DNA from 3 places in the Micromonospora noduli genome. Region 3 is predicted to be linked to each of the others. Evidence: riboswitches for the same ligand, from Rfam matches in the RefSeq annotation. Region 3 holds a riboswitch; each other region holds the start of a gene.

Region 1 (5,978 bases), on a different contig from region 3:
CCGAGCACTCCTTCCGAACGGCGCTCATCGGAATGATGCTCGCCGCCATGGAGGGCGCCGACCCAGCCCGAGTGTCGATGCTCTGCGTCCTGCACGACACCCAGGAAACCCGAATCACCGACATCCCGCACATCGCCAAGCGCTATCTCACCGCCGTGCCCAATACCGCCGTCACCGCCGACCAGGTCGCCGCCTGTCCCCCAGCCGTCGCCGACGTCATCACCGCCGCAGTCGCCGAATACGAAGCTGGCGAAACACTCGAAGCTGTCGTTGCTCGTGACGCCGACAAGCTGGAATGCCTCATCCAAGCCGTCGAGTACCGCCACCAAGGCATCGACAACGTGCAGCGCTGGATCGACAGCTCACGAACCGCGCTCAAGACCGCCAGCGCCCACCGCCTCGCCGACGCCGCCCTCAGCGGACAACCCCTGGCCTGGCTCACTCCCCCGCCCCGGAAGTAAGCGCCCAACACATGGCGCACTGCCTGGGAAGCCGTAAAGGCGGCCTTGCGCGCCTGGGAGGGCGAGGGCAGCGCAACCTTCGTCAGCGACCCGAAGTACATGGGCGTGAGCCTCCATGAGCTGGTCGACGCCGGCAACGCGGCAAGCCACGAAGATAGGCTGACGTACCTCTTCCTTGCCGACGCGACCACGATGGCGGACGTCGAACGCCCGCTTCTCGCACTCGACCTGGCGGAAGAGCCCGGCCGCACCTTCCGGGTGCCGCCCCGCTGGTACGCGGACGTCTCGGCCAACCTCACCATCGCGAACATGGACTTTGCCGAGTTCGCCAACGCCATCGATAGGTCGGACACGTACCGGGGCTTCGACGGGGACTGACGTCCTGGTCTGGGGCCTACTTGCTAAGCCCGTGACGGAGATCGAACCACACTGTCAGCTTCGGAATCGCCTTGATTCGTACGGTGGGTAGTCACGTCACGCGAGACACAGCTATAGGGCGTCGATTGCAGGACCGGCTGGGTATCGATGTGGCCCCGTGTTCACCGCTGTGTCGGGCACGGATCGGGCACGCCAATCGCACGCACGTTTCTCGGCGGGCGACGCTAGCCCTCCGCTGGCGGGGACATCATTATGGTGGGTATGAGGAAAAGCCTCCCGCTGGTCGGCCTGGTCCTGGGAGCACTCGGTGGGGCGCTCTGGGGCTGGTTGGGCAGCGATGGGTACGAGGCAGGAGACTCGGCGCTGGGCACCGGCCTGATGGGAGCCATCGTCGGGCTGCTGATCGGGGCCGCCGCGTACGGCCTGGCAGGCCGCGGTAACCGGAACAGCCCCGGCCGAAAGCGCTGAGAGAAAGGAGCATCATCGACTGCATCCGGCGGGCCCATGGACGGACTCACGTCGCGGTCGGGTACGGCTCAGCTATGCAGTTCAACAACTACAGGTAAGGCTCCTTGCCGGTCCAGGCCGAGCGGCACCTTGCAGCCAGTGACCTGGGCGAATCTCGTCAAGGCTAGGCGTCGATAGTCACTACTCGCCGTCCTTCGACGGCCTGGCGTGCGGACCGCGCCGGAAGGAACTCTCTTGTCAGAAGAGGCCGTCGTCATCCCTTTGCTCGCTGCGGACAACAGCGCCGGAGTTGGTCCCTGGTGGGTTTCGCCGTTGATTGCGTTGGCATCCGGGCTACTCGGCGGGGTCTTCGGCAACATGTTCATCGAGTGGTACCGGGTGCGGACGCAAGACAAGCGGGAAACGGGCAAGCGGGCGCGAGACGCGGGCGACGTGCTGACACGAGCGGCCGTCGACTATGAGTCGGCTGTGATCTACGGCAGTAGCGAAGAGGTGGGTCAGAGCCTCAGCGAGTTAATGCGGGAGGTGGCACCCCACCTTCCTGATCTACCCCGGCGGTTCGCGGCGCTGTTGATTGAGGTGGAGCAGGCTTCTCAGTACGCGGTGGTCTTCCGCCAGGAGGTCGATGCCCAGGAGGACTCACCGGAGCTGTTGGCGGCATTAGACCACCACGTGTTGCAGCTCGCGCTCCTGCTGCGGGCGCAGGTGTTCAGGTGGCGAGTCGGACGAACAGACGACGAAATACAGAGCGCCAGGTACGAAGTCTTTGAGCGCATGAAGAAGATTGCGAACCTCGCCGGTCTGGAGCTCGTAGCGAAGGAGGGGCAGCCTTTCGGCCCCCCAGAGCTGTAAGCGCGCATCACCGCTTACGACACAGCGGTCAACCTGCCATCCCAATACTGCTGGTACCGAACCAGCGACCTCTTCGGCGTGAACGAACGGCTCGGCTCAACCGGCGACGTCCACGACGACCTTGCCCTCGGCGGTGCCGCCGGCAACCAGGTCGTGGGCGTCCATGACCGTGTCGAGCGTGAACCTGCGCTCGTCCAGTCGGGGGCGCAGCGCGCCGGCGTCGGCCAGCGTCGCGATCTCGCGCAGGATGAGGCCATGGTGTTCGCGGCCGCGCCCGGTCAACATCGGCAGCAGGGTGAACACGCCGGAGTAGGTCGCGCCGCGGAACGACAGCGGGGCGAGCGAGTGTGAGCCCCAGCCCAGCGCGCTGACGACGTGCCCATGGTAGGTGCGCACCGCCGCGAACGAGGCGTCGAGCGTCGCGCCGCCGACGTTGTCCACGATGATGTCGAAGCCCTCGCCGCCGGTGTGCCTCTCGACGTACTCCTCGACCTTGCTCGTGGTGTAGTCGATCGGCACGGCGCCCAGACTCTCGATCACCCGCATGCTCGCCGGCCCGCCGGTGGCGTACGCCTCGGCGCCGAGCGCCTGGGCGAGTTGGACGCCCACGTAACCGACCCCGCCGGCACCGCCGTGCACCAGCACCTTCTGCCCGGCGCGGACGCCAGCCCGGTCGACCAGCCCTTCCCAGGAGGTGACCGCCGCCAGGGGCAACGCGGCGGCCTCCCGCATCGAGAGTGCGTTCGGCTTGCGGGCCAGCAACCGGGCGTCCACTGCGGCGTACTCGGCCAGCGAACCCTGTAGGTCGCCCACGCCCCCGCACAGCCCGTACACCTCGTCTCCCGGCTCGAAGCCGGTCACCTCCGCGCCGACCGCCGCGACGACACCGGCGAGGTCCAGGCCGAGCACCGCAGGCAGGTGGACGCGCGCGTGCGCGGCCTTACCTGCCTGGATCTTCGTGTCGAGCGGGTTGACGCCGCTGGCGACGATCCGCACCAGCACCTGCCCGCGCTCGGGGGTGGGTTGATCGATCTCCTCGACCGTCAGCGGAACGTCGAACTCCCGCAGCACCGCAGCGCGCATAACCATCCACACTCTCCGTGATCGAGGCTTCACATGGACGCTATCCGACCGGATGGGCGGCGGGGCGGGTTCCTCGGACCGCGCCAGCGCCGCCACGGGCGGACCACGCCCGGGTCAGTCGTCTTCGGCACCGTCGAGCAGCGCGCGCCGCAGCGCCAGTCGGTGCTTCCGGCGGATCTCCGCCTCCCGGTACCGGCGTCGGTCCCCATCGGTCTCCGGCAGCAGCGGCGGCACCGTCCGAGGCTGACCGTCGTCGTCGATGGCGACCATGACCAGGTGGGCGGTTGCCACGTCGGTGGGCGGCACCGCCCGGTCCCACCGGTCGGCGGTCACCTTGACCGCCACCTCCATCGAGCTGCGGCCGGCCCAGGTGATCCGGGCGTCGACGTGCACGACGTCACCGACCCGCACCGCGCGGAGAAACGCCGTCTCGTCGATGGCGGCGGTCACAGCCGGCCCGTCGGAGTGCCGGGCGGCGACCACACCGGCGACGGAGTCGATGAGGTTGAGGATCCGGCCGCCGTGCACCGTACCCATCAGGTTGGTGTGGTGCTGGTCCATGATCTGCGAAAGGGTCAGGTGCGACGCCGACGGCGCTCGACCGGCGATCGTGGTGGTGTCGTGCACAGCGGTAGTCCGTCCCTCGGGAAACCACACCGCCGGGTCGCGGACACACGCTGGCGAGGACCTGGCCGTGTGCCACACGCACGGCCCGTCACCCGCTCAGCCCACCCGCGAGGCCGACGGCAGCGCACACGGTTGTGTACGCGGCGCCGGCAGGTCTTCGGACTCGCGGGCCTGACCGGTCGCGCCGGTCCCCTACTGGCCGTCGCTTCCCAGGCCACTGGCCCAGTGCTGATGACGGCGGTCGTTCCCACTCACCGCTGCGGGGCAGCCCCGGATTTCCACCGGGTTCCCTCTTACGACGCCCAGCCGGTCACGACGGGGCGAACCAGCGCCGTCGGCGAGCATAGCTGGCCAGGGGATCTGTCCACCCGGGGCGTCCTGCCGCAGCGGCGGATGGCCTCATCGTCAACTTTTAGTCGTCTGAGGAAGAAGATCGTCGCCTCTTGAAAAAAGTCTCGCGAGGGTGAGGATATCCAGATGCGTCGTCTCCCCCAGACTTGCGGCCGGGTGGTCTCGGGCCTCCTCGCGTTCCTCCTCGCCTCGGCGGTCGCCCTCCTCGCGTCCGCCCAACCCGCCGCAGCGCACGGGACCCTCGCCGCGTCCACACCGGCGAGCGGCGCCACAGTGCGCGAGCCGTTGACGGAGGTGCGGCTTTACTTCACCGAGAAGGCCGCCGCCAACGCGTTCTTCACGATCACCGCCCCGGGCGGCACCCGTGTCGACAACGGCTGGTCGCAGGGGGAGCCGAAGCCGCTGGAGAAGCCGGTGCGGGAGTACTTCCTGGTCAACGGGCAGTTCGAGCCACGGGAGTACACGACGGGGTTCCCCGCTGTGGTGTCCGTCGCCCACCTGCCCGCCAAGGGCCAGTACTCGGTGAGCTACCTGTCGGTCGCCTCGGACGGCGACACCGTGCGGGGCACCCTGACCTTCCGCTACGACGGGCGGGTGACAGCAGCGCCGAAGGGATGGAGCCCGCCGTCGACCCAGCCGGACCCGGCGCTGGTGTCCGCCACCGAGCAGCACAACACGTCCGGGCAGGCCTCGGCGGTGCCGACCACCGCGGACGATCCGTCGACCCCGCCGGCCGCGGTGGCCCCGTCGACCGGGTCGACCGAGGAGAGCGGTCCCGGGGCACTGGCCTGGGCCGGCTGGGCGGCGGCGGTCGCGGCGGTCGGGGCGGTGGCCGGGTTCGTCGTCTGGCGTCGCCGATCCGGCGGCACACCCACCGGCCGGGGCCGTACCTCGGCGGCGACCTCCGGTCGACGCGGCGGTGGCGCCCGTACCACGAACAGGGCCGGCACTGGCAAGACCGTCGGCGGCAAGGCTGCTGGGGACAAGACCGTCGGGGGCAAGGCCGGCGCTGGCAAAGTCGGCGGGGGCAAGGTCGGCGCGGCGACCGGCGTCGTCGCGCGTACCGCGAGTGACAAGCGGCGGCCCGCCACAGTGCCGGCGGCGCGCAAGGGCAACACGGTCGTCACGGCCCGCACGGGCGTTGCGGTCGATCCGACGCCTACCGATCAGGTGACCAAGGCCCTCGCCAGCACGGAGGGCGAGCCGACGGTCGACCCCGGACCACGGCCCGACACGGACCTGGCCGCCGCGACGCCTGGGTCCCGGTTGAGCAACACCCACCTGGCGCTGTTCGTCGGCGGTCTGGTGATCGCTCTGTTGGCCGGGTTCGGGTTGGCCCGTATCGGCACCGCCGACGAGAGTCCGGCGGCCGGTAACGCACGACCGTCAGCCGGTGGGCCGCCCGCCTCGGGCCAGGTGGGCTCGGCGACCGACGGGCACCAACACCCGGCCGGTACGGGGCCGCACACGCATCGGGGTGACGACGCGACGGGCGCGACGCTGGCGACCGGCACGACGGTCAGCGCCGGTGGGTACACCCTGCAACCAATGGAGCGGTCCCAACCGCCCGGTGTACGCGCGGACTACCGGTTCCGGATCGTCGGGACCGACCGGCAGGCGGCGACCCGCTTCGCGGTCGTGCACGACAAGCCGTTGCACCTGATCGTGGTGGGCCGCGACCTGACCGGCTACCAGCACCTGCACCCGACGATGGCGTCCGACGGCACCTGGAGCGTGCCCCTGACGCTGGCCCGACCC
Region 2 (5,978 bases), on a different contig from region 3:
GCACGGCGGTGGACTTGGCGGTCCCCTTCTCACCCCGGACCAGCACCCCGCCGATCGCCGGGGAGACCGCGTTGAGCAGCAACGCCAGCCGCATGTCGGCCATGCCGAGCACCGCGCTGAACGGGTAGGTCGTGGTCGCGGTCATGCCCGGTCCTCCAGGTCGCCCTCGCTGGCCAGGTACGTGTCGCGCAGCCGGTCGAGGGTGGCCGGCTCCGGCTTGGCCCACAGCCCCCGGTCGGCGGCCTCCAACAGCCGCTCGGTGATGCCGCGCAACGCCCACGGGTTGGATTTCTCCAGGAACTCGCGGGTGGTCTCGTCGAAGAGGTACGCGGCGGCCAGGTGCTCGTACATCCAGTCGTCGACAACACCGGCGGTGGCGTCGTAGCCGAACAGGTAGTCCACTGTGGCCGCCAGCTCGAACGCGCCCTTGTAGCCGTGCCGGCGCATCGCGGCGATCCACTTGGGGTTGACCACCCGGGCCCGGAACACCCGCCGGGTCTCCTCGCCCAGCGTGCGGGTGCGCACGTCGTGCGGCATCGCCGAGTCACCCACGTACGCCTGCGGTGACGTACCGGTGAGGTGGCGGACCATCGCCACCATCCCGCCGTGGTACTGGAAGTAGTCGTCAGAGTCGACGATGTCGTGCTCGCGGGTGTCCTGGTTCTTCACCGCCACCGCGATCCGGGCGAACGAGCGCTCCATGTCGGCGCGCGCCTCCCGCCCGTCCAGGCCCCGGCCGTACGCGTATCCGCCCCACACCGCGTACACCTCGGCCAGGTCGGCGTCTCTGCGCCAGGTCCGCGCGTCGATCAGGGGCAGCAGCCCAGCGCCGTACGCGCCGGGCTTGGAGCCGAAGATCCGGGCGGTGGCCCGCCGCTCGTCGCCGTGCTCGGCGAGGTCGGCGGCGACGTGCGCCCGCAGGTAGTTCTCCTCGGCCGGTTCGTCCAGGGCGGCGACCCGCCGGACGGCGTCGTCGAGCAGCGCCACCACGTGCGGAAACGCGTCGCGGAAGAACCCGGAGATGCGCACTGTGACGTCGACGCGCGGGCGGCCCAGCTCGGCGGTCGGCACCACCTCGATGCCGGTGACCCGCCGGGACCGGTCGTCCCAGACCGGCCGGCAGCCCAGCAGCGCGAGCACCTCGGCGATGTCGTCGCCCTGGGTCCGCATCGCGCTGGTGCCCCACACTGTCAACCCCACCGAGCGGGGGTACGCCCCGGTGTCGGCGAGGTGCCGGGCCAGCAGCGAGTCGGCGAGGGCCACCCCGACGTCCCAGGCGTTGCGGCTGGGGATGGCCTTCGGGTCGACGGAGTAGAAGTTACGGCCGGTGGGCAGCACGTTGACAAGGCCGCGGGTGGGTGAGCCGGACGGGCCGGGCGGCACGAACCTCCCGTCCAGCGCCCCGAGTGTGTTGGTCAGCTCGTCGGTGGTCCGGTCCAGTCGCGGCACCAGCTCGGTGGCGGCGAAGTGCAGGACCGCGGCGACGTCCGGAATCGACCGACCGGTCACCTCGGTCACCACGGCGTCAACCATGTCCACTGCCCAGTCCAGGGTTTCCATGCCCACGACCAGCCGCCGCGCGAGGGCCTCGATGAGGTCGATCGCGTCGGCGGCGGTGCCGGCCGGCCCGTCCACCACGTCGGTCAGCGCCGCAGGCAGTGCCAGTCGCTGTCCCGGCGACGCGAGCAGCTCCTGCTCGTCGAGGGAGTACGCGACGGCGAGGGCCTGTCGCAGGCCGGGCAGGGCCCGGGCGCCGCCCCAGATCTGTGGGGCGCGCAGCACCGCCAGGACCAGGTTGACCCGGGGCTCGCCGGTGGGCGCGTCGGCGAGGATGTGCAGCCCGTCGCGGATCTGCACGTCCTTGACCTCGCACAGGTACCCGTCGAGGTGCAGCACGAAGTCGTCGAAGTCGTCCGCTTCGGGCATCGCCTCGGCGTGCAGGTCATGGTGCAGCTCGGCGGCGCGCACCAGGTCCCAGATCTGGGCCCGTACGGTGGGCACTTTGGCCGGGTCGAGGGCCTGCACTGTCGCGTACTCGTCGAGCAGTTGTTCCAGTTTGGCCAGGTCGCCGTAGGTCTCGGCGCGGGCCATCGGCGGGACCAGGTGGTCGACGACAACGGCGTGCGCCCGCCGCTTGGCCTGGGTGCCCTCGCCGGGGTCGTTGACGATGAACGGGTACACCAGCGGCAGGTCGCCCAGGACCGCGTCGGGCGCGCAGTCGGCGGCCAGGCCGAGGCCCTTGCCGGGCAGCCACTCCAGGGTGCCGTGCTTACCCAGGTGCACCACGGCGTCCGCGCCGAAGCCGCCGTCCGCGACCGGCGCGGTCAGCCAGCGGTACGCGGCCAGGTAGTGGTGGCTGGGCGGCAGGTCCGGGTCGTGGTAGATGGCGATCGGGTTCTCCCCGAAGCCGCGGGGCGGCTGGATCAGCAGCACCACGTTGCCGAAGCGCAGCCCCGCGAGCACGATGTCGCCGCCCTCGGTGTACAGCTCGCCCGGCGGTTCACCCCAGTGCTCCCGCATCCGCCCGCGCAGCTCGGCCGGGACCTCGTCGAACCAGCGCCGGTACGTCGGTCCCGGTATCCGGGCCTCGGCGGCGGCCAACTGCTTCGGGGTGAGCCACTCCACGTCGTGACCACCGGCGGCGATCAGCGCGTGGATCAGCGCGTCGCCGTCGTCGGGCGGTGGCGCGTCACCCAGGTCGTAGCCGGCCTCGGCCAACGCGGCGAACAGCCGGACCGCCGAGGCCGGGGTGTCCAACCCGACGGCGTTGCCGACCCGGGAGTGCTTGGTGGGGTACGAGCTGAGCACCACGGCGACCCGCTTGTCGGCGTGCGGCACGTACCGCAGCCGGGCGTGGCGCACCGCGATCCCGGCGACCCGGGCGGCCCGCTCGGGATCGGCGGCGTAGACCGAGAGCCCGTCGGCGTCGATCTGCTTGAACGAGAACGGCACGGTGACGATCCGGCCGTCGAACTCGGGGATGGCCACCTGCATGGCGGCGTCCAGTGGGGACAAGCCGGCGTCGCTGTCGGCCCACTGCGCGCGGGTGCTGGTGAGGCAGAGCGCCTGGATGACCGGCACGTCCAGGGCGGCCAGGGCGCCGACGTCCCAGGCGTCCTCGTCGCCGCCACCGGAGGCGTCCGCGGCGACCGCGCCGCCGGCCGCGAGCACCGTGACCAGCAGCGCGTCACAGCGGGCGAAGAGTCCGAGTGGGCCGGCGCCCGCGGTCAGCCCGCGCAGCGAGCCGCAGAAGATCGGCAGCGGGTTGCCGCCGGCTTTGCGGACCGCGTCCGCGAGCACGTCGACGAAGTCGGTGTTGCCGGCGAGGGCGTGCGCCCGGTAGAAGACGATCCCCACTGTGGGCCGGTCCGGGTCGGCGGGGTGTTCGCCGTGCACGCCGTACGCCGGGGTGGGCGCGGGTGCGGCGAACCCCTCGCCGGTGAGCAGCACCGTGTCGGAGAGGAACCGGGCCAACTGCCCGAGGTTGTCCGGGCCGCCTTCCACCAGGTACGCCAGCGCCTGGGTGACGACCCCGGACGGCACTGTGGAGATGGCCATCAGCTCCGCGTCGGGCAGCGCCTCGCCGCCGAGCACGACCGTCGGCACGCCGGTGGCGAGCACCGCGGCGAGGCCGTCCGGCCACGCCTGCCGACCGCCGAGCAGGCGTACGACGACGAGGGCGACCCCGTCGAGCAGGGCGGGCACCTCGTCGGCGGCGACCCGCGCGGGGTTGGCGAGCCGGTAGTCGGCGCCGCTGGCGCGGGCGGCCAGCAGGTCGGTGTCGGCGGTGGACAGCAGCAGGATGCGCACGGCAGGCTCCGGAGAGTGACGCCCTGGGCCCTCACGGGGGCGACCGGGGCGATTCGGGTGGGTACGGCGTCAGCCGGTACGACGGCCCGAGCGAACGGCACACCGACGCATGGGTCGGGGCCGGTCAGCGCCGGGCGATCAGCTCAGCGGTGCCGGTGGCCGGTGTCCTTGGAATGCACTGCCTGGAGCGCAATACGACGACAATCGTCGATGAATGAGACGCCGTGCGTCATCGGGTCCTCCTCGGGTGTCCACGCCCTGGGGTACGTCCCGACGGCCGAAGTATCCTGGCTTCCGGATCAACGCTCTCCCCCGGCCTTCCAACCGCAGACACACGGCCGTGACTCACGAGGGGGGATCGCTCCCCGGTGACAGTGGCGGGACCGCGTCGGATTCGCACCGACTTCCTTCACTGCCGTCAGGCCGCGAATGCTGCCACACCGGCGCGCCGCCGGTCAACGCGGACCCCACCGCCACCCGACCACGCTCACAGCATTGACCTGCGGGAATATAGGCGCGCGCGGGTTGCCTCTCGCCACATTGGCGGGCTGGGCGACTGGTTGATCGGCCTCGCGGACTGGCCCGTGGCAGGGGGCGGAGTGTTCACGCGGCCCCTTTGGAGCTGATGTCGTAGACGATTCAGCCGCCTCGGCTCCCGGTCCGCGCCTCGGCTCCCGATCCGCGCCTCGGCTTCAGGTCCGGACCTACGGCGATGTCGCCAACGATTCAGCTCCAAGGCGCCGAACGACACATGCGTGGGTAGTCGACGATTCGTCCGCCGGGGACTGCCCGAGACCGAACACGCCACGCGCGACGACCGACACCGGTCGACGCCCCGATCAGCGGGCGTGGCGTTCCGGGTGGGCCCGGCTCCAGGTCCGCATCCGTTCCGGGTAGCCGGTGCGTGCCGCCTCGTACAGCGGCACCGCGTGCTTGCGGGCGATGGCCCCGGCCGCGCGGGGCGTTCCGGTACGGCGGCGGATCCACTCGCCGTCGTGGGCGATCGCCACCACTGTGGTGTCCGTCGCGGTCGTCTCCGGTTCCAGGTAGAACTCCACCCCGCGTCGGGTGGCGACGAACGCCTCCAGCGCCGCGAGGTCGTCGCGGGTCGCCTCCCGGTCCAGCTTCGTCGGGGTCGCCTCGGCACCCCGTGACCGGCGGTTGAACCAGCTCATGCCCCGCCCCTCTCCTCGACGTCCCTCCAGTGCAGCACCGGTTCCTGGCAATACGCTGCACGCCGGATGGGAGAGAGCTGACCTGCGTCGGGAAATCCCTGTGGAACCCGCGGCGGCTGGGCGGTGTCATGAGTGTGATCCGAACGGAGGCTCCCCTGGACGACGAGGCGCTCGTCACCCGCGCTCGGGCAGGTGACCTGGAGGCGTACAACCTCCTGGTCGCCCGGCACACCGCGTCCGCGTACCGGACCGCGGTGCTGCTCGGCGCGGGCTCGGACTCCGAGGACGTCATCCAGGAGGCGTTTGTGAAGGCGTACCGGAAGCTGTCCCGTTACCGGGGTGACGCGTCCTTCCGGTCGTGGCTGCTCGCGATCGTCGCGAACGAGACCCGCAACCTGCACCGCTCCCGTGGCCGGCGCGACGGCCTCGTCCTGCGGGCGGCGGCAGCGGACCCGACGTCCGAGATCGCCGAGGACGACGCGGTCGGCGCGGTCCTCGCCGGGGAGCGCCGGGCGTCGCTGGTGCAGGCCCTGCGACAACTGCCGGTACGGGACCGCGAGGTGATCGTCTGCCGGTTCTTCCTCGATCTCACCGAGGAGGAGACGGTGGCGGCTCTGGGCTGGCCCCGGGGCACTGTGAAGTCGCGTACGTCCCGGGCGCTGGCGAAGCTTCGTGGCCTGCTCGACCGTGAGGAGGTCCGGCATGGGTGACCTCGAACGGGAACTGCGCGACCTGTCCGCCTGGCTGGACACCCCCGATCCACCCGACGTGACCGCCCGCGTCCGCGTACGACTCGGCACGCCCGCGCCCCGGCGGCGCCGGTGGCGGTCGCTCGCCGCGGTGGCGCTCGTCGCCCTGCTGGTGGCGGTGTTGCCGCCGACGCGGGGCGCGATCGCCGACGTCGTCACGGGGCTGCTGCGCTTCGCCGGGGTCAGCATCGCCACCTCACCGTCCCCGACGCCGCCCGGCGGCACCGCGTCGCCGTTGCCCGGG
Region 3 (5,978 bases):
GGCGCTGAGTGCCTTGTCGGTCGCCGGTGCCAGCGCGCTGGAGTCGGTCGCCGCGTAGACGATGCCGTCGACCTTCTTGGTGACGAAGTTCTGGATCAGGTTGACCTGGCCCTCGACGTCGGTCTCGGTGGTCACCCCGTCCCACTGGACGGTGACGTCCCCGGCGCGCTGCGCGGCGCACTCGGCGCCCGCCTTGACCGTGTTCCAGTAGTCGGCCCCGACCGCCTTGGGTACGACGGCGAGCTTCAACGGGCCGCTCGCGTCCTTGGTCGCGCCGTCGCCGCCGTCACGGACCTCGACCCCGCCGCAGGCGCTGAGCAGGGCGGTCGCCGCGGCTGCGGCCAGGATCGCCTGCGTGCGCAGGAGTCGTCCTCGCGTCCGCCGGCTGGTGGTGGTGTGTGCCATGGTGTGTGTCCTTCCTCGTTCGGACTCTCGGAATGGCATGTCAACCCCGTGATTCCAGCCGCCGGCGGCGGTACTGGTCGAAGTAGACGGCGGCCCAGATGATCACGCCGACGATCACCTGCTGGTAGTGGATGCTGATGTCGAGCAGGACGGCGCCGTTGCGGACCAGGGCGATGAGGAACGCGCCGATGATGGTCCCGACGATCCGGCCCTGCCCGCCGAACAGGCTGGCCCCGCCGATGACGGCGGCGGCGATGACGTCGAGTTCCAGCGAGATCCCGTAGTTGGGCTGGCCGGAGTTGACCCGGGACGCGGCGATCATGCCGCCCAGCCCGACCAGCACGCCGGCCAGCACGTACACCCCGGTCAGGTGCCGCCCGACCCGGATGCCGGAGCGGCGGGCCGCCTCCAGATTGGAGCCCATCGCGTAGGTGTACTGACCGAAGCGGGTCTGGGAGAGCAGGAAGGCGACCCCGACGGCGACCAGGACGGTGATCACCACGGCGAACGGAATGCCGAGGATCTGCCCGTTGCCGAGCAGTTGGAAGGACCGGGGAAGGCCGTAGACGCCGACCGCTCCGGTGATGATGAAGACCAGGCCCCGACCCACGGACATCGTCCCCAGCGTCGCGATGAACGGCGGAATCCGGGCAACCGTCACCAGCAGGCCGTTCAACAGCCCGGCCAGTGCGCCGACGCCGATCGCGACCGCCGTCGCCGCCCAGAGCGAGAAGCCGAGGTCGCGCACGACCATCGCGCCCAACACGCCGGCGAGCGCGGCGACGGACCCCACGGACAGGTCGATGCCCTTTGTGATGATGACCATCGTCTGGGCCGTGGCGATGATGGCGATCACCGCCGTCTGGGCGCCGATGTTGAAGAGGTTGTCCGCTGTGAGGAAGTAGGGACTCGCGAAGGTCAAGGCGATGAACAGGACGACCAGCGCGGTCGCGGCGGTGAACTCGGAGACGGCGTGGGAGATCCGTTCCCGGAACCAGTCGCTGAGTTCGCCGCGCTGCGTGCCGGCGGTTGCCTCGGCGCTACTCATCGTCGGACCTGACCTCCCCAAGCGCGGCGCCGGCGTCCGACGGGGACCCGCCGACGAGCCGAACGCCTGTGAGCGACCGACCCCGCTCGGACGGTGGTGCGGCTAGATGGCCACACATCCCTTGGAGATAGGTCGGATGTTTCCCACGATCAGGCGTTACCATGCCACGCATTCACGTATGTTGCCAAGGTCTTGCGAGCATGTTTTGCCATCGTTACTTGCACCGCCGAAGGCATACGTCCGACCACATCGACATCGCTGCCGCCGTCAGCGTGTTATCGATAACATGCTATGTCCCCAGTTGGGAAGGCGCTGCCGTCTCAGAACGGGGCCAGCCGGTAGACCCGGCTGGCGGTCTGACGCCAGATCGCGGTCCGCTCGTCGTCGGACAGCGGGTCCAGCAGGTCATTGAGGACTGTGACCCAGCGGGTGTACGAGGTGGCGAGCAGGCACACCGGCCAGTCCGAGCCGAACATCAGCCGATCCGGGCCGAACACGTCCAGGGCGTGCTCGACTGCGGGCCGCAGGTCGGCAGCCGTCCAGGGCTGGCCGTCCACCTCGGTCACCAGGCCGGAGAGCTTCGCCGTCGTGTTGGGCTCGGCCGCGAGGGCCAGCAGGTCGCGCTGCCAGTCACCGAGATCGGCGCGCCCGAGCGGGGGCTTGCCGAGGTGGTCCAGGACGAACCGCACCTGGGGCAGGTCGCGGACGAGCCGGGCGGCCGCCGGCAGCTGATGATGGCGCACCAGGAGGTCGAAGGCGAGGCCGGCGGCACCGACCGCGGCGATGCCGTGCCGCACGTCGGGGCGGTCGAGATAGGTCGGGTCGGGTTCGGACTGGACCAGGTGGCGGATCCCGACCAGCCGTTCGCCGCCGCGGGCCCTGCGTAGCCGGGCGAGGCGACGGTCGACATCGGCGGCGGTGAGGTCGACCCAGCCGACGACCCCGGCGATGAGGGGGTCGTCGGCCGCGATGCCGAGCAGCTCGGGCGTCTCCGACCGAACGGCGACGGACTGGACGACCACGGTCTGGGTGACCCCGGCGGCCCGGGTTGCCGGGGCGAGCTCGACCGGCGTGAAGTCGTCGTCGATCGCGGCCATGGTGTGCGGGTCGATCCAGGGCTGTGGGTGCCGCGCCCGGACCCAGAGGTGATGATGCGCGTCGACAATGCCCTGTCGTCGCGCAACCTCGCCGGTCGTCACCGGCCCCGTCCTGGTGTGTTCGTCCACTCTGCACCCCGCCCCGCCGCTGATCGAAACCCTCCGGGTCGACCCGGAGCCACAGAGCCGATCTGGCAGGTTGACCATGTTAGCGGTAACAGAGTGTTCACGAGTCGCGGAACGCGCGCTACGACCGGCTTGCGGCAGTGTCGCCTTTTGGTCTGACGAATCCGCCGGCACCCTGCGGCTCGGTCGGCTCGTTGACCGAGCGATGGGTGCCGCGTTCGGTGCCCGGGGTCCGGGTTGACCGCCCGAGGCGGCACCGCTACCGTCGACCCACTATCTGCGGCGACGCGAGGGAAGCCGGTGTGAATCCGGCGCGGTCGCGCCACTGTGAGCGGTCCCCAACCACAACTGGGGCCGCGAGCCAGGACGCTCGGTCGTCCGCAGCCTTGCGATGGGGACGCGTCATCCCTGGGGAGGTTCGTGTATTCATGTCTAGCTCCGCTTCCAGCCAGCCGGTGGTGCACCCCGCTGGCAGTGCGCGTCTGATGTGGACGGCTCTGGCGACCGTTGCCGTGCTCACCCTGCTGGCGTACCTCGTCGCCTTCGACCAGGGGGCGGTGTCGCGCAGCGGGATGTACCTGCACGAGCTGATGCACGACGGCCGGCACCTGCTGGGCGTCCCGTGCCACTGAACACCACCGCCGCTCCCCCGTTCCTCGCCGTCCTCGTCCGCGGGCTGCTGGCCGGCCTGATCGCCGGCCTGCTGGCCGGGGCGTTCGCGTACGTCGCTGGCGAACCGCACGTCGAGGCAGCCATCGCCATCGAGGAGGCGGCGACGCACGCCGAGCCCGCCGCCGGTGCGCACGATCACGAGGACGCCCTGGTCGGCCGGTCGGGTCAGCGCGGCGGTCTGTTCCTGGCCACCAGCCTGTTCGGGGCCGCGATGGGTGGCCTGCTGGCCACGGCGTACGTCCTGCTGTCCCGGCGGCGTCGCGGCGACGACGACGGGCGGTCGGGTCTGCTGCTGGCCGGCGGGGCGCTGCTCGGCGCGGTGATCGTGCCGTTCGTCAAGTACCCGGCGAACCCGCCGGCGGTCGGCGACCCGGCCACCATCAACCAACGGACCGTCACCTACCTGTTGATGGTGGTGCTCGGGCTGGTGGCCGTGTGGGCCGGCTCGCTGGGCTACCGGTCGGTCGGTGCCCAGGCGCCGACGTGGCTGCGCGCCGCCGGGGCCACGGGCGGGTTCCTGCTGGTCACGGCAGTGTCGTACGTGGTGATGCCGTCCTTCCAGGAGGTTCCGGCGGACTTCCCGGCGACCCTGCTGTGGAGTTTCCGACTGGCCTCGCTCGGCACCCAGGTCGTGCTCTGGACCGGCATCGGCCTGCTGTTCGCGGCCCTGATGCACCACGAGCGGCGTCGCCGGGCCGGCACCGCACTGCCGAGCACGTGACCGGCACCAGCCTTCGGCTGGTCGCCCACGGTCACACCGCCGCTCTGCGCCGGGCCCGCTTCGGCGGCGCCGACGACGGCCTGGACGAGGGTGGCCTGCGTGCCGCACTCGCCCAGGCCCAGGCGGGCGCAGACCGGCGCGGGCCCCTCGGCGTCAACGCCACCTGCCTGTCCAGCCCCGCGGTGGCCGCCCGACAGACCGCCGACGCCTTCGGCCTGCTGCCGACGATCGAGACCGCGTTGGCCGACTGTGACTACGGGGACTGGTCCGGACGGTCGCTGGAGGAGATCGCTGAATCGCAGCCGCAGGCGCTGCACGACTGGCTGTCCGCACCGGGGTCCGCGCCGCACGGCGGTGAGTCCGTCACGGCCGTGCGGGATCGGGTCGGCAGCTGGCTGGACGAGCAGCAGGAAGCCGGTGGACGCGTCATCGCGGTCACCCACCCACTGGTGATCCGGATCGCGGTGGTGCACGCCCTCGGTCTTCCGATGGCGACGTACCGGCAGGTGGACGTGGAGGCCCTGGCCGTCGTCCGGCTCACCAGCCAGGGCGCGCGCTGGCAGCTCCGACTGGGCGCGCCGCGAGCAGGTTGAGGTCGAACCGAACGGCGCAGGCCGTGGCCACCAGGAGTGGACACGGCCTGCGCTCGTTCGGCGACTGTCAGCCGCCTGCTCAGTGATGCCGGTGGGGCAGGTGCAGCTCGACCGGCTCGGGCGGAAGGTCGTCGACACCGGCGGCGACGGCCTGTTCGTGACGGCGACGCGCCGAGGGCAGGGCCAGTGCCGCGAAGACGGCCAGGACCGCGACGCCCGCGCACACCCAGAAGCCGGCGGTGAACGCCGCGTCGGTGGGCAGCCCCTGCGGGGTGCTGTTCGACGTGATGACGGCCGCCACGACCGCCGCGCCGATGCTGCTGCCGATGGTGCGGGCGATGGTGTTGACGCCGCTCGCCTCGCCGGTCTGCCCCGCCGGGACGCTCTCGATGATGGCGTTGGACATCGCCGCGAACGCCAGGCCGATGCCGGCGCCGGTGAGCACCCCGGAGAGCAGCACCTGCCAGGTCGCGCCGTGCGCGAGAGCCGGCAGCGCGAATGCGACGACGACCGCGACAGTGCCGAGGAACATCGGAACCTTGGGACCGAAGCGACGGTCCAGCAGGCCCGCGAGGGGACCGAAGACCACCATCATCAGGACGGTGGGCAGCAGGAACAGGCCCGCCTGGGACACCGTCTTGCCGAACCCGTACCCGGTGGCGGCGGGAAGTTGCAGCAGGGTCGGCACCAGCACGAACGTCCCGAACATCGCGAAGCCGAGGATCAGGGCGACGAGGTCGGTGGCCCAGACACCGCGAATCCGCATCAGGCGCATGTCGATGAGCGGCTCGCGTACGCGTAGCTCGACCCGGACGAACACCACCATCGCGACCGCGCCGAGCAGGAACAGGCCGATGGTCTTCGGCTCGGTCCAGCCCCAGCCCTGCCCCTTGCTCACGGCCAGCAGCAGCGAGACCAGCGAGACCGACAGGATGGCCGCGCCGAGCATGTCGAGCCGCCCGGGCGTGCGGACCCGCGACTCGGGCATTCCGAAGATGGCTCCGAGCAGCGCGACGACGACGAGGACCAGCGGCAGCCAGAACAGCCAGTGCCACGACAGGTGCTCCACGATCGGGCCCGCGGCCACGATGCCGACACCGGCGCCGACCCCGAAGATCGCCGACAGCAGGCCGACGGTGACGCCGACCTTCTCCCGGGGCAGTTGGTCGCGGACGATGCCGATCGACAACGGCAGGATCGCTCCGGCGGCTCCCTGGAGCGCCCGCGCGACGATCAGCACTGTCAGGTTGGGGGCCAGGGCGGCGAGCAGGGTGCCCGCGGCCAGGGCCGCGAGGACGCCGATGAGGACCCGACGC

What was found. A riboswitch is a leader RNA that binds a small molecule or an ion and turns the genes downstream of it on or off. The one in region 3 is predicted to bind cobalamin.
Region 1: it holds a riboswitch for cobalamin, as region 3 does, so the genes downstream of both, MED15_RS03015 (acyl-CoA thioesterase) here and MED15_RS33050 (CbtB domain-containing protein) in region 3, are expected to answer to the same signal.
Region 2: it holds a riboswitch for cobalamin, as region 3 does, so the genes downstream of both, cobN (cobaltochelatase subunit CobN) here and MED15_RS33050 (CbtB domain-containing protein) in region 3, are expected to answer to the same signal.

What each region holds. Positions count from the first base shown of each region.
Region 1 covers NZ_PYAC01000001.1:704,857-710,834, forward strand. The annotation lists gene MED15_RS02990 (HD domain-containing protein) at 1-461, shown strand, start outside; partial or broken gene MED15_RS02995 (DUF6924 domain-containing protein) at 492-839, shown strand; gene MED15_RS03000 (hypothetical protein) at 1,101-1,307, shown strand; gene MED15_RS03005 (hypothetical protein) at 1,542-2,159, shown strand; gene MED15_RS03010 (zinc-dependent alcohol dehydrogenase family protein) at 2,256-3,248, opposite strand; gene MED15_RS03015 (acyl-CoA thioesterase) at 3,357-3,803, opposite strand; cobalamin riboswitch at 4,001-4,214, opposite strand; gene MED15_RS03020 (copper resistance protein CopC) at 4,347-5,978, shown strand, end outside.
Region 2 covers NZ_PYAC01000001.1:69,502-75,479, forward strand. The annotation lists gene MED15_RS00315 (magnesium chelatase subunit D family protein) at 1-145, opposite strand, end outside; gene cobN (cobaltochelatase subunit CobN) at 142-3,810, opposite strand; cobalamin riboswitch at 4,069-4,245, opposite strand; gene MED15_RS00325 (hypothetical protein) at 4,650-4,985, opposite strand; gene MED15_RS00330 (RNA polymerase sigma factor) at 5,114-5,695, shown strand; gene MED15_RS00335 (hypothetical protein) at 5,688-5,978, shown strand, end outside.
Region 3 covers NZ_PYAC01000043.1:317,551-323,528, forward strand. The annotation lists gene MED15_RS33035 (ABC transporter substrate-binding protein) at 1-405, opposite strand, end outside; gene MED15_RS33040 (ABC transporter permease) at 446-1,453, opposite strand; gene MED15_RS33045 (amidohydrolase family protein) at 1,774-2,652, opposite strand; cobalamin riboswitch at 2,926-3,069, shown strand; gene MED15_RS33050 (CbtB domain-containing protein) at 3,105-3,308, shown strand; gene MED15_RS33055 (CbtA family protein) at 3,299-4,069, shown strand; gene MED15_RS33060 (histidine phosphatase family protein) at 4,066-4,662, shown strand; gene MED15_RS33065 (MFS transporter) at 4,742-5,978, opposite strand, start outside.